3 regions of the Thomasclavelia ramosa DSM 1402 genome follow, and region 1 is predicted to be linked to each of the others. Evidence: predicted binding sites of a transcription regulator. Region 1 holds the regulator's gene; each other region holds the start of a gene.

Region 1 (4,276 bases):
CTAATAAGGAGGTTGGGATATGAACAATAAAGCATTTTTTAAGTTAAGTTATGGGTTGTATGTTGTATCTAGCAGTTGTGATGGTAAGGATAGTGCTTGTATTGCTAACACTTTTGTACAGGTTACTTCAGAGCCGGCACGAGTTTGTATTACGCTGAATAAAAATAATTATACTACATCGTTAATTGAAAATAGTTGTGTTTATAACGTTGGGGTATTACTTGATGATATTGATATGGATGTTATCAGAAGATTTGGTTTTCAGTCTGGTAAAGATGTTAACAAATTTGATGGGATTGATTATGAAGTTGATTGTCAAAATATTAAACAAATCACCGAAGGAATAGCTGCTTCATTTAGTGTTAAAGTTATTTCAATGACAGATGTTGGAACACATATTATGTTTGTTGGCGATGTTATTGATTGTAAAGTGATTAATGAAGGTGAAGTATTAACTTATGCAAATTATCATAATAAGAAAAATGGAACAACACCTAAAAATGCTTCTAGTTATCAAGCAGATACTTCAAAACATGGTTGGAGATGTACTGTTTGTGGATTTATTTTAGAAGCAGATGAATTGCCTGAAGATTTTATTTGTCCAGTTTGTAAACAACCGTCAAGTGTTTTTGAAAAAATTTAACAGCCTTAGGGCTGTTTTTTTTGTGATTTTATCAAGGAATTAGATTGATTATAGAGTTGTTTTAAATAGAAATCGGATTTATAATTCTTTTTTTATTTTTTAGCACAAAGGTGTTGACAGTGCTAATTATTGATGTATAATGTATTTAGCACAAAGGAAAGATGAGTGCTAAGGGTGGTGAAACTGATGCTTACAGCGAGGCAACTATTAGTATTTAAATGTATTGTTGATGAGTTTATTGAAACGGCTGAACCAGTTGGGTCAAAAGCTTTGATGACAAAATATCAATTGCCTTATTCAAGTGCAACCATTCGTAATGAGATGAGTTTTCTTGAAGAGTATGGTTATTTAGAAAAAACTCATACATCTTCCGGACGAGTTCCTTCGGTTGAAGGATATCGATTCTATGTTGATAATCTTGCAAAGCGGGATCTAGATGAAGGGATTAAAAACCAAGTAGCGCAAATTTTTAGCGATCGTCATCGTGGTTTGAATGAAATTATTCATGAAAGTTGTGAGATGTTAAGTGAACTAACGCATCTAACATCGGTAGTCTTGGGACCAGATTCTAGCGAAGATACTTTGCAGCAAATCAATATTGTTCCTTTGAATGATAACCGAGTTACTGCGATTATTATTACGAATCAAGGCTATGTTGAAAACAAGGTGTTTGATTTAAACCGTAATCATAAAATTGATGATTTGGTGAGTTGTGTTGCAGTGATGAATGATTTATTGATAGGGACACCGATTGATCAGGTAGCATTTCGTTTAGAACGTGATGTAAAACCGGTGTTATCAGCTAAAATCAAGGAGCATGAGGAATTATTTAATGCTTTTCTTGAAGCTTTTGTTCGATTTGCTTCGAGCAATGTATATTTTTCAGGAAAAGAAAATATGTTATACCAGCCTGAGTATAATGATGTAAATAAATTGAGAAGAATCGTTAGTGCATTTGAAAACTCTCAAGTATGGAATGCCTTACAACCTTTATCTGATGAAGAAGGAGTAACGGTAAGAATTGGTTCTGATTCACCGATTAATGAAATTGAGGATGTATCGGTCATCTCAGCTTCATTTAGAACAGGAGAGAGAACCAAGGGATCTATTTCAGTAATTGGGCCAACAAGAATGCCTTATGAAAAAGTAGTTTCCTTAGTAGAGTATATTTCAAGGAATATTGAAGAGGCGTTCTTTGACGAATCAGATGATTCAAACGATGAATAGAGGTGAATGTAGTGGCTAAGGAAAAAGAAACAGTAGTAGATGAAGAATCTACAGAAAAGACTGCAGAAGAAACAGTTGAAACAAAAGAAGATGAAATTACAGTTGAAGATCAACTTAAGAATTTAGAAGATGAAGTAAATACTTGGAAAACTGATTATTATAAAGTGTTTGCTGATATGGAAAATCTTAAGAAGAGATTACAGAACGAACATGCTAATGCAATGAAATTTATGATGCAATCATTTATTGAAGAATTATTACCTGTTGTAGATAATTTTGAAAGATCGTTAGCTGTAGTTGATCCTAGTGATGAAATTAAAAACTTTTTGAAGGGTTATGAAATGATTTATAACCAACTGATGGAAGTATTAAAGTCACAAGGTGTTGAAGTAATTAAAACTGAGGGTGAAGAGTTTGATCCAAACTTCCATCAAGCAGTTATGACCGTAAAAGATGATAACTTTAAAACAAATATGATTGTTGAAGAGTTACAAAAAGGATATAAGTTAAAAGATCGCGTTATTCGTGCATCTTTAGTAAAAGTAAGTGAATAAATAGGAGGAATTTAATTATGGGTAAAATTATTGGTATTGACTTAGGTACAACAAATTCATGTGTCAGTGTTATGGAAAACGGTGAAGTTAAAGTAATCGCTAATCCAGAAGGAAACAGAACAACTCCTTCAGTAGTATCATTTAAAAATGGAGAGATTATCGTTGGTGAAGCTGCTAAACGTCAAGCAGTAACTAATCCAGATACAATTATGTCAGTTAAACGTCATATGGGTACTGATCATAAAGAACATGCAAATGGTAAAGACTATACACCACAAGAAATTTCAGCAATGATCTTACAAAACTTAAAAGCAACAGCTGAAGCATATTTAGGTGAAACTGTAACACAAGCAGTTATTACAGTTCCTGCATACTTTAACGATGCACAACGTCAAGCTACTAAAGATGCTGGTAAAATTGCTGGTTTAGAAGTAGAACGTATTATCAATGAACCAACTGCTGCTGCTTTAGCGTTTGGATTAGATAAATTAGATCAAGAACAAAAAGTATTAGTATATGACTTAGGTGGAGGTACATTTGACGTTTCTATCTTAGACTTAGCTGATGGAACTTTTGAAGTATTAGCTACTGCTGGGGATAATAAACTTGGTGGTGATGATTTTGATGAAAAAATCATGAATTGGGTTGTTGAAGAATTCAAAAAAGATCAAGGTGTTGATTTATCAAATGATAAAATGGCAATGCAACGTGTTAAAGAAGCTGCTGAAAAAGCTAAAAAAGACTTATCAGGAACTATGCAAACACAAATTTCATTACCATTCATCTCAGCTGGTGCAGCGGGGCCTTTACACTTAGAATTAACATTAACTAGAGCAAAATTTGATGAATTAACTCGTGATTTAGTTTTAAGAACTGAAACTCCTGTACGTCAAGCATTGAAAGATGCTGGTATGGACCCAACTGAAATTCATCAAGTATTATTAGTAGGAGGTTCTACTCGTATTCCTGCTGTTCAAGAATCAGTTAAAAAATTATTAGGAAAAGATCCAAATAAATCTGTTAACCCTGATGAAGTAGTATCTATGGGTGCTGCAATTCAAGGTGGGGTTATTGCTGGTGATGTTAAAGATGTATTATTACTAGATGTTACTCCATTATCATTAGGTATTGAGACTATGGGTGGTGTAATGACAGTATTAATTGAAAGAAATACAACTATTCCAACAACTAAATCTCAAGTATTCTCAACTGCTGCTGATAATCAACCTGCTGTAGATATCAACGTTTTACAAGGTGAAAGATCAATGGCTAAAGATAATAAACAATTAGGTTTATTTAAATTAGACGGTATTGAACCAGCTCCACGTGGTGTACCTCAAATCGAAGTAACTTTCAGCATTGACGTTAATGGTATCGTAAATGTTAAAGCTAAAGATTTAAAATCTCAAAAAGAACAATCTATCGTTATTCAAAACTCAACTGGTTTAAGTGATGAAGAAATTGATAGAATGGTTAAAGAAGCTGAAGCTAATAAAGCTGAAGATGAACAAAAACGTAAAGATATCGAAACAAGAAATAAAGCTGAACAAATGATTAATGAAATCGATAAAGCTTTAGCAGAACAAGGTGACAAAATTGATGCTACTCAAAAAGAATCTGCTGAAAAATTAAAAGATGAGTTAAAGGCAGCTTTAGATAACAACGATATGGCTACATTAGAAGCTAAAATGTCTGAATTAGAACAAATGGCACAACAAATGGCTTCATATGCATATCAACAACAAGGTGGAGCAGGAGCTAGTGATGCAAATGCTGGTACAGCAAATGCACAAGATGATAATGTTGTTGATGCAGATTTCGAAGAAAAGAACTAATCATTTAAAGCCAAGGC
Region 2 (4,276 bases), 1.4 Mb from region 1:
CTGAAGAAGTTGCTGAGGGAACTCTGGAAACAGTTATAAGTAATAGTGATGTTTCTTTGCCTGTTGGGGAAGATATTTCCCAGGAAATTGATGAGAATATTATTGTAAATAAATCACCAGAAAATATTGAGGTGTCTTTTAGTGATATTTTAAATATTTTAGTTCAAGCTGATCGCCGGGTTTTAAATGATATTAAAGAAAAATGGACAGTTATTGCTAGATATCGATTCAATTTAAATACTGCTAAATTTGCCTCAATGTTATGTGATGGTAAGCCAGTTGCTGCTGCCCCAGGAGGAATAATTGTAGCTTTTGAGCATCAACCAAATGTTAATGAGGTGAATGAAACTCAAAATTATTATCAGTTAAAGAATTTTTTAAAAGAGGTTCTTGGTGAAAATTATGATTTTATTGCAATTAAAAATTCACTTTGGCCAGATATGCGCTCAAAGTATATTGATATGAATCGGGCGGGAACATTACCCGCACCTGAGCCAATTGTTTTACATCATATTGGTGAATTTAAAGAAAAGAGAGCTGAACTAAATGATGCTCAAGCTATGGCGGTTGAGTTATTTGGTGATTTGGTTGAGTTTGAAGAATAAAAGGAGGTTACGATGAATTATCCCCAAGCATTCCAAGATTTAGTTGATTGTTTTAAGCGTTTGCCAGGTATTGGTGGAAAAAGTGCAGAACGATTAGCATATCATGTTTTATCAATGGATAAAAAATATGTAGATGAATTTTCTGCAGCAATTGGCAGTATTCAAACCAAAATTCATTATTGCAAAAAATGTGGTCATATATGTGAAGGTGAAATTTGTGATATTTGTCAAGATCCAGACCGTGATCAGACGACTATTTGTATTGTTGAGGATCCTAAGGATGTTTTTGCGATGGAAAAAGTAAAAGAATATCATGGCTTATATCATGTCTTACATGGCGCTATGTCAATAATGGATGGTAAAACAATGGATGATTTAAATATTGCAAGTTTATTTGAGCGTTTAGACGACTCGATTAAAGAAGTAATTATTGCGACCAATCCAACTCGTGATGGAGAAACTACAGCTTTATATTTAGCTAAATTATTATCAAAAAAGAATATTAATACTAGTAGAATCGCTAACGGATTACCAATAGGAAGTAATATTGACTATGCTGATGAATTAACATTGTTAAAATCGTTAGAAGGAAGAAAGAAAATATAAACGCCTCATATATTTATATGAGGTGTCTTTTTATGCGTAGAGTTTTATTTGTAATTACTCGAGCTTTTGTAATTTTATTGATTTTAAATATTTTAACAAATAATTATTTTAGCTATAACTTTATTAATATATTTGTACTCTCAATGTTATCCTTACCAGGAATTATTGTAATTTATATCATCTCATTATTATAAAAAATCCGGGAACCGGATTTTTTATTCAATAGGAATATATGTGTTTGTTGTAATTTCTTTTGGAGCTTTTTTAGGTAATGTAATCTTTAACTCACCATTATCATAACTAGCTCGGATATCTTCTTGTTTAACTTCATCCCCAATGTAGAAACTTCTTGAACAAGTACCAGTAAAACGTTCTTGACGAATGATATTTCCTTGATTATCAGTTTCCTTTCCATCAGTAGATTTATTAGCTGTAATATTTAAATAACCATCTTTTAGTTCGATGGAGATATCTTTTTTATCAAAACCAGGTAACTCCATATCAAGTACATAATTATCGTCTACTTCTTTTACATCTGTTCGCATATGAGTACTTGTTCCTTTGAAAAAAGGATCACTAAACATATTTTCAAAAACATCATCAAAAGTAGCAAAACCAGGTAGTAATTTCATATAAACCATCTCCTTTGTTAATAATACAAAATTGAAATTACTTCATGTAATCGATACTTCCTTTGGATTACACTTATATTATAATACATTTTTTAGCACTGTCAAGTATAGAGTGCTAAAAAACTATTAAATTGTAACAAAACCACACATATGGTATAATTTAGTGTGAATTGTTTTTGATTTAAAGATTGAAAGGAAGATAAAATGAAGGGTAAATTCATTACGTTAGAAGGACCAGATGGTAGTGGAAAAACAACTGTGTCAAAAATAGTTGTTGAACAGCTCCAAATGGAAGGATATAAAGTATTATTAACTAGAGAGCCTGGTGGAATTGATATAGCTGAACAAATAAGGAAGATTATTTTAGATACTAATAATATTACAATGGACGCACGAACAGAGGCATTATTATATGCAGCAGCTCGACGTCAACACTTAGTTGAAAAAGTAGCTCCGGCTTTGAACGATGGATATATTGTAATTTGTGATCGCTTTGTTGATAGTTCATTGGTCTATCAAGGTGTAGGGAGAAAAATAGGAATAGAGGAAGTTTATCAGATAAATCAGTTTGCAATTGGTAATATTAAACCTGATGCTACTATTTTCTTTGACTTGCCATATGAAGTAGGACTAGCTCGGATCAATAACGGTGAGCGAGTGGCAGATCGCTTAGATTTAGAATCTGATGATTTTCATAAAGATGTTTATAATGGTTATATGACGATTTGTGAAAAGTATGCTGAGCGAATTACTAAAATTGATGCAAGTAAGACAATCGATGAAGTTGTTGCGCAAGTGATAAATGTAATTAAGAGTAAATTATGAAAGAGTACATAGAAAAGAATCAACCGATTTTTTATAATTTAATAAAAAATGAATTTTCACAACAACGGATTCCGCATGCTTTTTTATTAATTGGAAATAATACTAACATTCCTTTGACTTATCTTGCAATGTCATTGATTTGTGATGAAACATTAGCTTGCGAAAATTGTAATGATTGTCGTAAAGTTAAAGAAAATAAATATAGTGATATTATTCGATTTAATGGTAAAGATAATTCTATAAAAAAGGGTAATATTGAACTGATTCAAGATACCTTTAAAAAGTCTTCTTTAGAAGGAAAAGCTAAGATATATATAATTGAGAATATTGAATATGCTACAAAAGAAGCGATGAATACGTTACTTAAGATGCTTGAAGAGCCAACCGAGGGGATTTATGCAATTTTTACTGCTAATAATGCTAGTCGGGTATTACCAACTATTTTATCTAGATGTCAGGTAATTGATATCAAGCCTGATAGCAAAGAGGTTATAATTGGTGCTTTGTGCCAAGATGGCATTACTAAGGAATCTGCTCATATTTTAGCTTATTTGGCCCCTAGTATAGAAGAAGCTAAGACTTTATACGATGAACGCTTTGAATATATGCAATTGCAAGTAATAAATTTTATTGAGGATTTATTTTTAAAGAGAGCTAATTTGATTATTAATACTCAGACTAATTTATTAAAAAAATATAAAGAGCGTGATGATATAAAATTGTTTTTAAATATGTTAGTATTAGCGATGAAAGATATGTTTCACGTGAAACATACTGATGATATTGTATATTGTGAACATCAAGAATTTTTGAGAAATATAAAAATTGATGAGAGTCAATTGATTAAACAAATAGAAATTATTTTAGAAACTATTTATACTATCGAAAGCAATGCTAATGTACCGATGCTGATGGATAGTATGATGTATAGACTATAGAAGGGAGATATTATGGAAAAAATTAAATTGGCAAGTGTTAAATTTAAAAGTGCTGGTAAAGTTTATTATTTTTCAACAGATATCGAATTAGATAAAGGTGATAAAGTAGTAGTTGAAACAGCACGTGGAGTAGAACTTGGTGAGATTTCACAGTCATTAAAATCAATAAGTGAATTTAATTTAGATACAGAATTAAAAAAAATCACAAGAAAAGCGACACAACGTGATATTGAAGCCTATAAGAAAAATATAATTGATGCCCAAGAAGCTCTAGTTACTTGCCGTGATATTATTTCACGTTATGATGTAGACATGCAATTAACTAATTGCGAATTTACACTAGATAAGGCAAAAGTGATTTTTATGTATACATCAGATGTACGGGTAGATTTTAGAGAATTATTAAAAGAATTAGCTACGGTATTTAGATGTCGTATTGAATTACGACAAATAGGACCAAGAGATAAAGCAAAAGTAATAGGTGGGATGGGAACTTGTGGATTACCACTTTGCTGCACATCATTACTTGGTGAATTTAATGGAGTATCAATTAATATGGCAAAAAATCAAATGCTAGCTATTAATATTGAGAAAATATCTGGAGCTTGTGGTCGTTTGATGTGCTGTCTTAAGTATGAAGATGAAGTTTATACAATTGAGAAACAACGTT
Region 3 (4,276 bases), 470 kb from region 1:
ATTATGGCATCACGTACTATTGAAAATGATCGTGATCGAAAAATGACGATTATTACAACTACGTTTATTCCTTGTGGTGCTAAGTTACCAATTATTGCGTTAATTGCAGGTGCATTATTTGGTGGTGCATCTTGGGTAGCACCGAGTGCATATTTTATTGGAATAGCTGCAATTATTACTTCTGGAATTATTTTAAAGAAAACAAGACGTTTTGCTGGTGAACCAGCACCATTCGTAATGGAGTTACCAGCGTATCATATGCCGACGATTACTAACGTTTTAAGAAGTATGTGGGAAAGAGGATGGTCTTTCATTAAAAAAGCTGGAACGATTATCTTATTATCAAGTATTTTAGTTTGGTTTACTTCATACTTTGGATTTGTCGATGGACAATTTACAATGTTAGAAGATACTCAGTTAGATCATAGTATTTTAGCATCAATTGGTAATGCAATTGCATGGATATTTACACCACTTGGTTGGGGTGATTGGAAAGCTGCAGTAGCTGCGATTACAGGTTTAGTTGCTAAAGAAAACGTTGTTGGTACATTCGGTATTTTATATGGATTTGCAGAGGTTGCTGACGATGGAGCAGAAATCTGGGGAACCTTAGCAGCAAGCTATACACAAATTGCAGCATTTTCATTCTTAATCTTTAACTTATTATGTGCACCATGTTTTGCTGCTATGGGAGCAATTAAAAGAGAAATGAATAATGGCCGCTGGACAGCGTTTGCAATTGTGTATCAAACTGTATTTGCTTATTTAGTAGCATTTAGTGTTTACCAAATTGGAAATTTAGTTATTACTGGAACATTTACATTTGCTACAGTAATTGCTATATTAGTAGTGATTGGTTTTGTTTATCTATTAGTTCGACCATATAAAGAAGACAATCGTTTAAATATCGATTTAAATAAAACTGTAACTGAAAAATAGAAAGGGTGATAACAGTGAACTGGCTAATTGAAAATTTATCGACTATCATCGTTAGTGTCATTTTATTATTTGCAGTCCTATTAGCAATCAATTCAATCAGAAAAGATAAAGCTAATGGTAAATCTAGTTGTGGCGGAAATTGTGGTAGTTGTGGTACTAGTTGTCATAGCCGCACTAATAGTTTAGTAGATAGTTATCATCATGATCACGGGAAGTGTTAGTACTTCCCTTTTTCTTTTTTTGTAAAAAGAATACAAATATTCTTTAAAATAGGTATACTTATATAATAAATAATCTTAAGGAGGAATGTTATGGAGAAAAAAGCAATTTTTTTAGATGTTGATGGAACATTGGTTGCTAATCATGGCAAAATGACTGAGCAGGTAAAAAAAGCAATCACTCTAGCCCGTAATCAGGGACATAAAGTATTTATTTGTACAGGAAGAAATAAGATAGGAATTAGAAATGAGTTAGAGGAAGTAAATTTTGATGGTTTTATTGCTAGTGCTGGAAGCTATATCGAAGTTGCTGATGAAGTAGTCCATAGCCGTTATTATGATCGTAAATTAATTGAAAAAGCTTGCGATGTATTTAATCGTAATAATATCGTATATAATTATGAGTGTACCGATATTACATATATGTCACCCAAAATGATGGAATTTTTTGTAGGTGGAAATAATGAGGAAGCGACTAATTCGGAGATGGAACGCTTAAAAGCTGAACAAAGTGATAAATTTAATGTAAGAGATATGAATGAATACGATGGTCGTGGAATTCATAAAATATCCTTTATTGCAATGAAGCAGGAAGATTTCGATCATGCTTTTAAAGAATTGAAAGAGAACTTTAACTTTGTAGTACATGATATGTTTGGCAGTAAAAATATTAATGGTGAAATAATGTCAAAACTTGATAATAAAGGAACAGGAATCAAACGAATTGTTGATTATCTAAATATAGATATGGAAGACACAATTGGATTTGGTGATAGTATGAATGATTATGAAATGATCGATGCAGTCAAATGTGGAGTGGTCATGGACAATGGCAGTGCTCGGCTTAAGGAAATAGCTGATCGAATTTGTAAAAGTGTTGATGAAGACGGAGTCTATTATGAATTTATTGATTTAGGAATAATTTAAGTTAAAAAGATTATAAAATATAAATTGAAATATTATTCTGATATTGGTTGACTTCTTATTGTTGCTGTGATATTATATATGAGTAACGAGCAATGAATATTTAACTTACAGATGTGAAAGTTGTATTTATAAGCAACTTAGCATCTGCTTTTTTTATAGTAATGCTTTTTATAATAAAAATAGGAGGTACGTCTGATGAATACAGGTACAGTAAAATGGTTTAATAGTGAAAAAGGTTTTGGATTTATTACAAAAGATACAGGTGGAGATTTATTTGTTCACTTTTCTGCAATCCAAGGTAGTGGATTCAAATCTTTAGAAGAGGGTGCTAAAGTAAGCTTCGATATCGTTGAATCTGATCGTGGTGAACAAGCAGCAAACGTTGCAGCTTTATAATTAACCAAAAGTCTCAATAGAGACTTTTTATTTTTGACTAATTTAGCACTTTCCTATTGACACTGCTAAATAGTTGTATTAGAATATCTTTAGCACAAATGAATGAGGAGTGCTAATATTTAGAATGGAGATGTGAGTATGGCTGAGAAAAAACAATTTAAAGCAGAATCAAAAAGATTATTAGATTTAATGATTAATTCTATTTATACACATAAAGAAATTTTCTTACGTGAATTGATTTCTAATGCAAGTGATGCAAGTGATAAATTATATTATAAAGCACTTACAGAAAATATTTCTTCAATTAATCGCAATGATTTAAAAATTATGATTGAAATCGATAAAGAAAATCGTGTTTTAACTATTAAAGATAATGGAATTGGGATGGATAAAGATGAATTAGAAACACATCTTGGAACTATTGCTAATAGTGGTTCATTTGAGTTTAAAAATGAAAATGAACATGATGATATTGATATTATCGGACAATTTGGTGTTGGTTTCTATGCAGCTTTCATGGTGGCAAAAAAAGTAGAAGTGATTTCTAAAAAATATGGAACTGAGCAAGGATATACTTGGGTATCTGAAGTTAGTGATGGCTATGAGATTTTTGAAACTAATGTTGCTGATCATGGAACTACAATTAAATTATACTTAAAAGATAATACGGATGATGATAACTATGATGAATATTTAAATCAATATCATATTCGTGATTTAGTTAAAAAATATTCTGATTACGTGCATTATCCAATTAATATGGATATGACAGTTTCAAAGAAAAAAGATGATAGTGATGAATACGAAGATGTTATTGAAAATCAAACATTAAATTCAATGGTACCATTATGGAAACGTAATAAAAAAGATATTACTGATGAAGAATATAATGATTTCTACAAAGATAAATTTAATGATTTTAATGATCCGTTGAAAGTGATTCATAGCCGAGTAGAAGGTAACGTTTCATATGATTCATTATTATTTATTCCTTCAAAACCACCAATGAATTATTATTCAAATGAATATGAAAAAGGGTTACAATTATATTCACGTGGTGTCTTCATCATGGATAAAGCTAGTGAATTAGTTCCTGAACATTTCCGCTTTGTTAAAGGATTGGTTGATTCAGAAGACTTATCATTAAATATTTCAAGAGAAATGTTACAACACGACCGTCAATTAAAAGTAATTGCTGATAAAATTGAAAAGAAAATTCAATCAGAATTAGAAACAATGTTGAAAAAAGATCGTGTAAAATATGAAGAATTCTTTAATAGTTTTGGTTTACAATTAAAGTTTGGTATTTATAATAGCTATGGAATGTTAAAAGAAAAATTACAAGATCTGCTATTATATTATTCTAGTAAAGAAGAAAAACTTATTACCTTAGCGGAATATATTGAACATATGCCTGAAGGTCAAAAGGAGATTTATTTTGCAAGTGGTGAAACTCGTGAAAAGATTGCCACTTTACCACAAGTAGAAGTAGTCAAAGACAAAGGATATGATGTTCTATATTTAACAGATAATGTAGATGAATTCTGTTTCCAAATGATGCGTGATTATAAGGAAAAACCATTTAAGAGTGTAGCTCAAGGTGATTTAGATATCGATAGTGAAGAGGAAAAGAAAGAATTAGAAAAAACTAATGAAGAGAATAAAGACTTATTGACAGCAATCAAAGATTCTCTTGGTGATAAAGTCGTTGACGTAAAAGTATCTTCACGATTAAAATCACATCCTGTTTGTCTAGTTTCTAGTGATGGAGTATCATTTGAAATGGAAAAAGTCTT

Evidence for each region. The regulator HrcA, encoded in region 1, represses chaperone genes, less so after heat shock. The targets are predictions, from matches to a motif close to TTTTAGCACTNNNNNNNNNNNAGTGCTAAAA.
Region 2: the regulator HrcA is predicted to act here: its motif matches at 1,934-1,964, upstream of EYR00_RS00170 (Hsp20/alpha crystallin family protein).
Region 3: the regulator HrcA is predicted to act here: its motif matches at 2,521-2,551, upstream of htpG (molecular chaperone HtpG).

The regions. Positions count from the first base shown of each region.
Region 1 is NZ_CP036346.1:1,927,090-1,931,365, reverse strand. It holds gene EYR00_RS09360 (flavin reductase) at 20-643, shown strand; gene hrcA (heat-inducible transcriptional repressor HrcA) at 830-1,870, shown strand; gene grpE (nucleotide exchange factor GrpE) at 1,873-2,424, shown strand; gene dnaK (molecular chaperone DnaK) at 2,442-4,259, shown strand.
Region 2 is NZ_CP036346.1:31,365-35,640, forward strand. It holds gene dnaX (DNA polymerase III subunit gamma/tau) at 1-605, shown strand, start outside; gene recR (recombination mediator RecR) at 618-1,211, shown strand; gene EYR00_RS00165 (hypothetical protein) at 1,244-1,405, shown strand; gene EYR00_RS00170 (Hsp20/alpha crystallin family protein) at 1,427-1,843, opposite strand; gene tmk (dTMP kinase) at 2,048-2,668, shown strand; gene EYR00_RS00180 (hypothetical protein) at 2,665-3,606, shown strand; gene ricT (PSP1 domain-containing protein) at 3,619-4,276, shown strand, end outside.
Region 3 is NZ_CP036346.1:1,458,305-1,462,580, forward strand. It holds gene feoB (ferrous iron transport protein B) at 1-939, shown strand, start outside; gene EYR00_RS06935 (FeoB-associated Cys-rich membrane protein) at 954-1,160, shown strand; gene EYR00_RS06940 (Cof-type HAD-IIB family hydrolase) at 1,251-2,084, shown strand; gene EYR00_RS06945 (cold-shock protein) at 2,280-2,480, shown strand; gene htpG (molecular chaperone HtpG) at 2,619-4,276, shown strand, end outside.